One region of the Bradyrhizobium centrosematis genome, then DNA from elsewhere that is predicted to be linked to it. Evidence: riboswitches for the same ligand, from Rfam matches in the RefSeq annotation. Region 1 holds a riboswitch; each other region holds the start of a gene.
The links. Region 1 has a riboswitch for cobalamin ahead of P6U31_RS23245 (TonB-dependent receptor). Riboswitches for the same ligand answer to the same signal wherever they lie in the genome.

Region 2: linked by a shared signal. The riboswitch ahead of P6U31_RS17980 (TonB-dependent receptor) and the one ahead of P6U31_RS23245 (TonB-dependent receptor) in region 1 are both predicted to bind cobalamin.
Region 3: linked by a shared signal. The riboswitch ahead of metE (5-methyltetrahydropteroyltriglutamate--homocysteine S-methyltransferase) and the one ahead of P6U31_RS23245 (TonB-dependent receptor) in region 1 are both predicted to bind cobalamin.

What each region holds. Positions count from the first base shown of each region.
Region 1 is NZ_CP120703.1:4,828,680-4,831,953, reverse strand. Features, by position in the region: gene cobT (nicotinate-nucleotide--dimethylbenzimidazole phosphoribosyltransferase) at 1-909, shown strand, start outside; gene P6U31_RS23250 (histidine phosphatase family protein) at 997-1,569, opposite strand; cobalamin riboswitch at 1,642-1,843, shown strand; gene P6U31_RS23245 (TonB-dependent receptor) at 1,960-3,274, shown strand, end outside.
Region 2 is NZ_CP120703.1:3,727,110-3,730,383, forward strand. Features, by position in the region: gene P6U31_RS17960 (adenylate/guanylate cyclase domain-containing protein) at 1-37, shown strand, start outside; gene P6U31_RS17965 (hypothetical protein) at 142-318, shown strand; gene P6U31_RS17970 (hypothetical protein) at 473-685, shown strand; gene P6U31_RS17975 (hypothetical protein) at 809-1,060, shown strand; cobalamin riboswitch at 1,180-1,396, shown strand; gene P6U31_RS17980 (TonB-dependent receptor) at 1,510-3,274, shown strand, end outside.
Region 3 is NZ_CP120703.1:6,132,845-6,136,118, reverse strand. Features, by position in the region: gene P6U31_RS29225 (nodulate formation efficiency C protein) at 1-624, opposite strand, end outside; cobalamin riboswitch at 1,512-1,715, shown strand; gene metE (5-methyltetrahydropteroyltriglutamate--homocysteine S-methyltransferase) at 1,817-3,274, shown strand, end outside.

The sequences.
Region 1 (3,274 bases):
ACCGAGCAGCCGCGCGCGGCACGCGTGCCGATCATCGTCTTCGCCGGCGATCACGGCATCGTCGCGCAGGGTGTCTCGGCCTATCCGCAAGCGGTGACCATCGCGATGATGGCGAATTTCGCTACCGGGGGCGCGGCGATCTCGGTGCTGGCACGCGAGCTGGGTTCGAGCCTGGAGGTGGTCGACGCCGGCACGCTGGCGCAGGAGGCGATGCCGGGCATCGTCACCGACAAGCCGCGCCATGGCACCCGCGACTTCAGCGTGGAGGCCGCTCTGCTGCCTGCTGAGCTGGCGTTCGCCTTCGAGGCGGGCAAGCGCGCCGTTACGCGTGCGGCAATCGAGCAGCCCGACCTGCTGATCTTCGGCGAGATGGGCATCGGCAATACCACGACATCGGCGGCAATGGCCGCAAGTCTGCTTGGCGTGAGCGCCGAGGAGATCGCGGGCAGCGGCACCGGGGTTGATGCGGCCGGCCGTGCGCACAAGGCGCGGGTGATCGATGCAGCGATCGCCCGTCATGGCATCGCGGGCGCTTCGCCGGAGAAGATCCTGTGCGCCGTCGGCGGCCTCGAGATCGCGGCGATCTCGGGTGCGATCATTGCGGCCGCGCAGCGCCGCATTCCCGTGTTGATCGACGGCTTCATCGTATCGGTGGCCGCGCTTGCGGCCGTGCGGCTCAACCCGTCGTGCCGGCCGTTCCTGCTGCCGTCGCATCAATCGGCGGAGCAGGGCCATCGGCTGGTGCTGCGCGCGCTGAACGTGCAGCCGTTGATCAGCCTCGATCTCAGGCTCGGTGAGGGATCGGGTGCGGCGATCGCGCTGCCGCTGGTGCGCATCGCCTGCGCGCTTCACAACGGCATGGCCACCTTTGCAGAGGCCAATGTGCCGGATCGGCCTCAAGCGCGATGAGATTTAGATGAATCGCCATCGCGCTTTAGGTTGTTGTTTGCGCATGATCTTTCCGGAAAACCGCTTCGCACTTTTCCGGATCATGCTTTAGCTGATCCGCTGATTGACCGAAACGACGCGCCAGCCGCTCGCGAGGCGATCGATCCGGGTCAGCGACAGCGGATCGATCACGAAGCGCAAGGCGGCCTGCGGCGTGAGATCCAGCGCGATGCAGAGCGCGGCGCGGATGGTGCCGGAATGCACGATGAGCGTGGCGGGTCCAGCTCCGATCCGCGCCAGACCCAGTCGGACGCGCGCAACCTGATCCGCAAAGCTCTCGCCGCCCGGCGGCCGTCCGCCGGCGGGATCATTCCAGAACTGCGCATAGGCAACGCCGCCGGTGGCCGAGAGCGCGTCGTGCCGATGGCCGGTCCATTCGCCGAAGTCCTGCTCGCGGAATTCAGCGACGAGCTCCGGTTCGAGTCCCAGCGCGCGCGCAGTCTCGACCGTGCGCCGCGAGGGGCTCGCATAGCTGGAGCCATTCGCGGGCAGATGCCGCCGCAGAACGTCCAGCTGCGCGCGATCACCGAGATCGGCCGGTGCGTCGGCTGCGTGGATCGTTCCTTTGACGCCGTCGACCGGCGCATGCCGTATCAGCCAGAGGAAGGTCTCGCCTTCCATGCTCGTCTCCAAGGAAGTGGGGCGCTGTGGCAATAACGCCGCAACTGGCACATTGACTCCATCTTGATGGTAATCCTAGATGCTCGCGACGGTTTCCCCGAAAGGGGATGAAAAGGGAATGCGGTGCGGGGACGTTGTCCCCAATGCCGTGGCTGCCCCCGCAACTGTGAGCGGATAATCCTTCGTCACAAGCCACTGGGTCCTCGGCCCGGGAAGGCGACGAAGCGGTGATGACCCGCGAGCCAGGAGACCTGCCGTCAGCCGTGGTCACACGCGAAGATGTCGGTCGGGGTGTACAGACATTCGGCTTCATCGGACGGCTGCAAGGCCAACAGGTGAGACCTCGTTCGCTGTGACGTGCCACTGACGTCATGCCGAGGTCCAACAACCGTGTCTTGCATCCCTGTCGTACGGCCGCGCCGTTTCCTGCTCGCGGCGCTCACATCGATTGTCGCTGCGGATCCGCCGACGGCGCTGGCGCAGCAGGCCCGCGAACCCCTGCCGCCGGTCGAGGTCTCGCCCGACCAATCCCGCAAGCAGACCAGGCCGTTCCGGGAAGCGCAAAGCACGCGCCGCGCGGCCGTGCGCAGGCCTGCTGCCGCGCCCAAGCCGGCCGTGCCGGCAGCGACGGCGCAAACGCCGCTCAACTCCAATGCAGTCGCCGAGAGCGCCTCGCGGCTCGGCCTGACGGTGCGGCAGACGCCGGCGACCGTCGAGGTGATCTCGGCCGAAACCATGCGCGAACAGGGCTATCGCACCGCGTCGGAGGTGGCGCAGGGCGCAGTGGGCGTCACCTCTGGCGACAATCCCGCCGAGCCCTCCGCCTTCTCCATGCGCGGTTTCACCAACAGCCAGATCAACACGCTCTATAACGGCATCAAGATCGGCCCGCAGAACATGACCTCGCGGATCATGGACACCGCCAATCTTGAAGCGGTGGAATTCCTGAAGGGCCCGGCCTCGCTGATCTCGGGCGAGGGCGCCGCCGGCGGCGCAATCAACTTCGTCACCAGGCAGCCGCATACAGGGGCGATCCGGAACGAAGCCGATTTCTCCTGGGACTCGCTGAACTCGTTCCGCGCCCATTACGGCTCCGGCGGCAGCACCCATGTGCAGGGCCTCGACTACCGCTTCGACATCAGTCGCTCCTCGCTCAACGGCTTTGCCGACGACACCAACACCAGGATGCTCGACGCTTCGGGCCAGCTCAACTACCGGATCTCCGACAGCCTCAAGATCTGGGGCGCGATCGAGTACCGCGAGGACCGCTCGAAAGCCTATTGGGGCGCGCCGCTGGTGCCGATCGCTTTCAGCGGCTCGCATGCGACGAGCGGCATCGTCTCCGGGAATTACGTCTCGAACTACAACGGAACCGATCTCGGTGCCGTCACCATCGACGACCGCACCTTCAACACCAATTACAACGTCCTCGACAACCGGAACGTCGCACAGGAGGTGTGGCTGCGCGGCGGCTTCGAGCTGAAGCTTGCGCCTGACCTGACGCTGAAGAGCCAAGCCTATGGTTACGGCGCCGAGCGCAGCTGGTTCAACAACGAGGTCGAGGCGTTCAACTCCGGGACGAACCTGGTCGATCGTGAGCGCTTCTACGTCGCACACAGCCAGCGCCTCGTCGGCAACATCACCGACTTGATCTGGGACGGGAACATCGCGGGTTTCGACAACCGGCTGGTGACGACGCTGTCGT
Region 2 (3,274 bases), 1.1 Mb from region 1:
GGGATGGGATGGCGCCTGGCGGCTCGACAGCAAATAGGCCGCGCATCGGAAAAATTGATTGCACTCGATAACGATGTTCGCCGTGACCTATTTCCCGGGCTTAGGTTGGATGTCCTTGAGGCGTTTGATGGGGACACGCCGATGACAGACCTTCACGACAGGCTGGAACGGTTCGAGACGCTCACCGCCGAATGCGAGCTGATCGCCAAGCTCGCCACCGACAGCGCCAAGCGCGAGTTCTATCTGAAGCTTTCGGAGCAGTACCGTCAGCTGGCGGTGGACATGCGGCAGGCGATCGCGACCAAGGCTGCGGCCTGAGGCCGGCGGCAATCAATCCGTTCTTAATGTTTGGCGCGCATCCTTGACGGTACGCGAGCGTCGGTGATCGGCGCTCGCGGTGGGAAGACCGGGGTTCGTTGCGGTGCAGCGCGTCCCGTGAGCGTCATTGTGCCGTGCCTGACAGGGCAATCCCATGCGCCTCGTTGCAGTGATTATATTTGCGCTCATGACGGCGGCCTGCGATCAGGAGCAGGACATCACCGGCTCGACGACGCCCGCCTGCCCGATGCGGAACTACAGTTACAATCCCCGCGACCTGAACCAGTGCGTCAGTGCCTGCAAATCCTGTGATCGCGGTACCACGGTCACCTGCACGACCTCCTGCACCCTCAAGGGCGCGCGCTGAGCGCACGCCTGCTGTCTTGCAAAGGGCGCAACCGCGCAACTGGCGGTGCTCGGGCACCGGAACGATTCACTTGGATTAATCATTGGAGGAGCGGGCAGGACGCGGAGTCCGATGGAAATGGGTATGCTGGATCCCGGTCGATTTCTGGTGTCGTGCTCGCATTGCGATGCGTGGCCGATGGCGGCCAATGTGAAGCGGTCGAGCTGGTCGGCGTCCCCGCACGAGGTCCGCTTCGTCTGCACACGCTGCCGCCGCGAGGAAACCGCGATCGTCTCGGCCTCCGGCGAATTGACCCCGATCAAGCGCGTCGATGTTCCGCCGCGCGATGTCGCCGTCGCCTGGGCCCAGGCCCAGCGTTTGCGAGGGCGGGGCTGAACGGCGGCTCGCTTCGTCTTCTCCGCATGCAATTTGGCCTCGCCGTCTTCCTGGCGGGCTCCGGCCGGCCAGAACTTTTCCTTGGCACGACCGGTCGATTGACTCTCCGGCGCAACGACACGTAAATGATCGGCGACGGTTCTCCTCATGGAGATCAAAAGGGAATGTGGTGCGGGATCGTCCCAACGCCGGGATTTGTCTCAACGCCACGGCTGCCCCCGCAACTGTAAGCGGTGAATCTTTCGTCCTGTGCCACTGGGAATCTCGGTCCTGGGAAGGCGACGTTAAGGTCATGACCCGCGAGCCAGGAGACCTGCCGTCAGCCGTGGTCACACGCGAAGATGTCGGTCGGGGAGTACAGGCATTAGCTGCACCGGAGCAACCGATTGCTCTGCCGTGAAGCCTCGTTCGCTGTGACGTGCCACTGACGTCATACCGAGGTTACAATCGTGTCCCGTCTCGTCCCTGCCGCCTGGCGTCTCAGCGCCGGCCTGTTCGCGTCCGTCTCCCTCCATTCGCTCAGTCCATCCTCGGCCTTCGCCCAGCAGGCGCTCGCCGAGCAGTTGCCGCCGATCGAAGTGAGCAAGACTGACGATCAGAACCGCACGCGTGCCAGGGCGACAGGTGACGGCGAGGCGACGAGACACCGGGCAACCGCGCGTGTCGCGCCGGCAGGAAGTGGCGCCGGCTCAACTGGCGCTGAAGCCGTGGCCAGCAACGGCGGTATCGTCGGGGCCACCACGACGGTCGTCACGGCCGCGGATATCGCGCATTCGCCATCGCAGACGCTGGCCGAGATCATCGCGACGCAGACCCCCGGAGCCCAGATCACGACGTTCTATGGCGGCCCGATCGGCGCCAAGACCAGCGTGGACCTGCGCGGCTTCGGCGCCTTTGCCACCGCCAACACGCTGGTGCTGGTCAACGGCCGGCGGCTGAACGACGTCGACATGGCGCAGGTGGACCTCTCCACCATCCCGCTCAATTCCATCGAACGTATCGAGATCACACGCGGCAACTCCGGTGCGGTGCTCTACGGCGACAACGCTGTCGGCGGCGTGATCAACATCGTCACGAAGACTGGCGTCGGAGGGCCGCCCGCGTCCGCGCGCATCGAAGCGGGTTTCGGCTCATTCAACACAGGGCTCGGCAACGTCTCGACCTCGGTCAATTCCGGTCCGTGGTCGACCTCGTTCTACGGCAATGCCGTCAGGACCGATGGCTATCGCGACAACAATCGCTACGCCCAGCAGAACGGCATCGGCAATCTCAATTATACCACGCCCGGTCTGACCGCGTTTCTCACTGTCGCCGGCGACAATCAGGAGCTGCGACTGCCGGGCGGCCGCACCGTCGATCCCTCCATCGGCCTCGACGAGCTCACCACCAACCGGAGAGGAACCAGCACGCCGTTCAACTACGCCAACCAGCAAGGCTTTAGCGCGACAGCGGGCTTCACCAAGACCCTGATCAACGGCGTCGATCTGATCGTCGATGGCGGCGTGCGCGACAAGAAACAGCAGAGTGCGTTCTTCTCCAGCCCGACGCCGGTTCCGGCCTTCTTCACGTCGACTTACGTCGATTCCAATCTGACCAATTGGTCGATCACGCCGCGGCTCAGCGTGAAGAGCCTGCTGCTCGGCATGCCGTCGCAGCTCCTCACCGGCATCGACTATTACGATGCTAGCTTTCAGCAGAACCGCGGCGCGGGGCAGGGGTTCGCCGCCTGGCACAATTACGACCTCAGGCAGCAGACGGTCGCGGGCTATTTCCAGCACACAATGGGTGTGGCGCCCATCACCGACATCTCCTATGGCGCGCGGGTGCAGACCGTCAGTCTTGCAGCACGCGACCGTTTCGCCCCGGCCGCGCCATTCAACGCCGACATCGGCGCGCTGCCGCTGACGAGCAACGAGACCCAATATGCGCTGCATCTTGGAGCCGAGCATCGCTTCAATGACACGGTCGCGCTGTTCGGCCGCGCCGCGCGCGCTTTCCGCACGCCTGATGTCGACGAGCGCTTGTCCTCGGGTCCGTCCTTCGATCCCTTGACCTTCGCCGCGATCCCGCAAACCTTTCAGCTCAAGACCCAGACCTCTTGGGATATCGAGGGCGGCCTGCGCATCGAAGGCGGCGGGCTGCAGCTGCAGAGCAGTCTCTATCTGATGGAGCTCACCAACGAGATCCATTTCAGCCCGGTCCTGTTCTACAACA
Region 3 (3,274 bases), 1.3 Mb from region 1:
CTTACAGTTGACTAATAGCAGAACGCGCCAAAGATCACCTTTCTGGGTCAGCTTGTCACTCCTCTTTGGTAAATAGTCTACTCCAACAGGGTCAACGACAGTACATCCGCCTTGCTGAAGAAGATCGCCGAGCCGGCCTCTTGGGGTGGTCACAAAGTTGAAGTTGGCCGGATCATGGAGAAAGCGGAAGTTTGCGTTTCTTTCGCCGTTCGCGACTTCACTTGCGATCAACGAGAGCGCCAGCGCCCGCCAACCTAATTCCATCGGCTTTGCATAGAGTGACGCAAGTTCAGTCGTGCCATCAGGCGTAATCTTCCAGGTGATAACGTACTGTTCGTCCGATTTGTTGTTCCGGTGCCTCGTCCATGCGACGAAAACAAAGTCGTTGTCACCAAGTTCAGCGACACCCCACATTTGAGGGACGAACTGTGCCACTTTCGAGACATTGGAGATGACCTGTTCGAGCGTCTCACCATCTTGCGCCCGCCACGTTGATTTGAATCTTTCGATAATAGGGCTGTCGACGGAACGAATACCACGGCCCATCGCGGTCGGCCAAGCGAGGCAGAGGAGAGGCGCACCTAGAAAAAGCCATAGCAGGTATCTTGCAAATTCTCTTTTCATAGGAGTGGCATATCCCAGTTCATCCGGAGTCGTCGGCCGCGGGTGACCTTGACTTGCTCTGAGTAGGCACAAGAAAGTTAGCGACGACGCGAGGTTGTTCCACGCAAGCACGCGCGGCCCTATGTGGCGCGCCGCTAACTTCCCTGTCAGCCACAGCGTCAAGCTGGGCTGGACGTGCCCAGCAGGAGCAGTCTGGGCGTGCTGAGGGCTAGCATTCTTCGTGCCAGGTCATAGGTGGAAAGCTGTGCCGGCTTTATGTCTGCGTGTCGCCTTTACGACGCGCACACGTTTCGATGCTTTCATTCGGTGTAACGGCTCGAGCTGGCGCACGCTCGTCCCGCGTCGGATATCCACCGCAAGAGATGAAGCCTCGGACGCAGTATCAGATTGAAGTCTGGGGTCCGTCTGCCACCGTTGAAGCGTTTGTTTCGGTATCGTGTTCTTGGTCGATCTTCGTGATGGCCAGCGACCTGAAGCCAAGTCGGCCGGTGAGGTCGCGGCCTGCCGCAATCAATCTGCTTGCTGACTATAGTGCCCATACTGAGCGCCTCCGCCCATTCAATGCGGACCCTTTGGCTGCGAACAGTTGCCCGATGGAGGTACGGGGCGACTTGCTCCACCAGAAGCCGAGGGCATTCTGCTCGAGGCGGCGATTGCCTTTGTCGCGAAGGCTGCCTTGTCCTCTTCATCGTCTAGCGCACAGCTCCGCCCATTTGGCTCCGATGTAATTGCGAGATCTTTGATATGCGACCTCCGAGAGCGACATCTCTCATCAGAGAGCTCTCGAGATGGCGCTAATCATTGAGATGCTAGGGCCGTTCGCTTATCAGTGATCGCAAAATAGTTTGCTACATGATCTGGGAGGTTGACGGCAAACCTCACCAACCGATAATCCAAACCGTCGAGGTTCTCCGGTTCCTGTTGGAGCCGGAGCTAAGAGGGAAGCCGGTGCAAATGCCGGCGCTGTCCCCGCAACTGTGAGCGGCGAGCCACTGTCCAATAATGCCACTGAAGCCTGGACGGATTCGGGAAGGCTGGACAGCAGCGATGACCAGCAAGCCAGGAGACCTGCCCCGACAATATATATCGGTCCACGGGCGAGGTGTCCCGGTGGTACGCCAAGCAGCTGTCGCACGCGCGACTTGCTCTGCCTGCGTCCGCCATGGCCTCGTCTCCAACAGGGGTTAAAGCTATGTCGCTCCTCTCGCTTCCAGTTGCTACGCTCGGTACGCCTCGCATCGGTCCAAGGCGAGAGCTAAAATTCGCTCTCGAAAAATATTGGGCCGGGAAGATCAGCGAACAGCAATTGCAGGAGGACGCATCAGGCCTGCGCGCTGCGAACTGGGCTCGCCAAAAGTCGATAGGCATTACGATCATTCCGTCGAATGACTTCTCGTTGTATGATCACGTGCTCGACACGAGTGTCATGGTAGGCGCGATCCCAGAAATCTACGCTTCGAAAGGAGAGTCCGTTTCCCTTAAAACCTACTTCGCTATGGCCCGCGGAACGCAATGCGACGACCGGGGTAGGAGCGTCGATCAGGAGAGGCGGGGAGCTGCCTTACCCGCGCAGGAGATGACCAAATGGTTCGATACCAACTACCACTACATGGTTCCAGAGTTCTACAAGGGACAGACGTTCAGATTGTGCTCTCGTAAACCGGTAGAGGAGTACGAAGAAGCAAAGGCTCTCGGGTTTCAGACCCGGCCCGTACTTATCGGGCCGGTCACATTCCTAAAGCTCGGCAAAAGTGTCGATCGCGCGTTCCAGCCCCTCTCCCTATTGGATGATCTGATATCGGTCTACATCGACGTTCTCCATGAATTAGCCCAACGAGGGGCAGGTTGGGTTCAGTTTGACGAGCCTTGCTTGGCCCTTGACCTGGACGAAACGGCGCGAAAAGCTTTGCAACATGCCTATCGCCAGTTCGCGAACGAGGGACCGGCTATCAAGATCATGGTTGCAAGCTATTTCGGCGCCCTGGGCGACAATCTGAATACTGCCCTAAGCCTTCCAGTCTCCGGTCTGCACGTCGATCTGGTTCGAGCGCCAGAACTATTGGATCAGGTCATTGCTAGCAGCCGAGCTGATCTCGTCTTGTCGCTCGGTATCATCGACGGCCGGAATGTATGGAAGTCGAATTTGTCCGCGCTCCGCCAGAGGCTGGAGCCCGCGATTGCTAAGCTGGGTAAAGATCGTGTACAGCTCGCTCCATCCTGCTCGTTGCTTCACGTCCCGATCGACGTTGAACTGGAGACCGGGCTTGCTTCTGACGTCAAAAGTTGGCTTGCCTTCTCGGTTCAGAAGATGCGAGAGCTTGCCATCCTGGCGCGGGTACTCGCTGGTGACCACGATGTCGGGCAAGCTCTGGCCGATTCGGAAAGCGCTGCGGTTACCCGCCGCAGTTCGTCGAAGGTCCATGATGCCAATGTCGCCGTCCGAATGAGGGCGATCGACCAGACCATGCGTCGGCGCGCCAACCCATTTGCCATTCGTTCTGAGATCCAAAAGGGACGCTTCGGGCTACCAGCTTTCCCCACGACGACGATCGGCTCGTTTCCGCAGACCGCAGAGGTCCGCAGTGCGCGCGCATCGCATGCGCGAGGCACCATGAGCAACGAAAAATACGACAGCTTCCTCAAGGAGGAG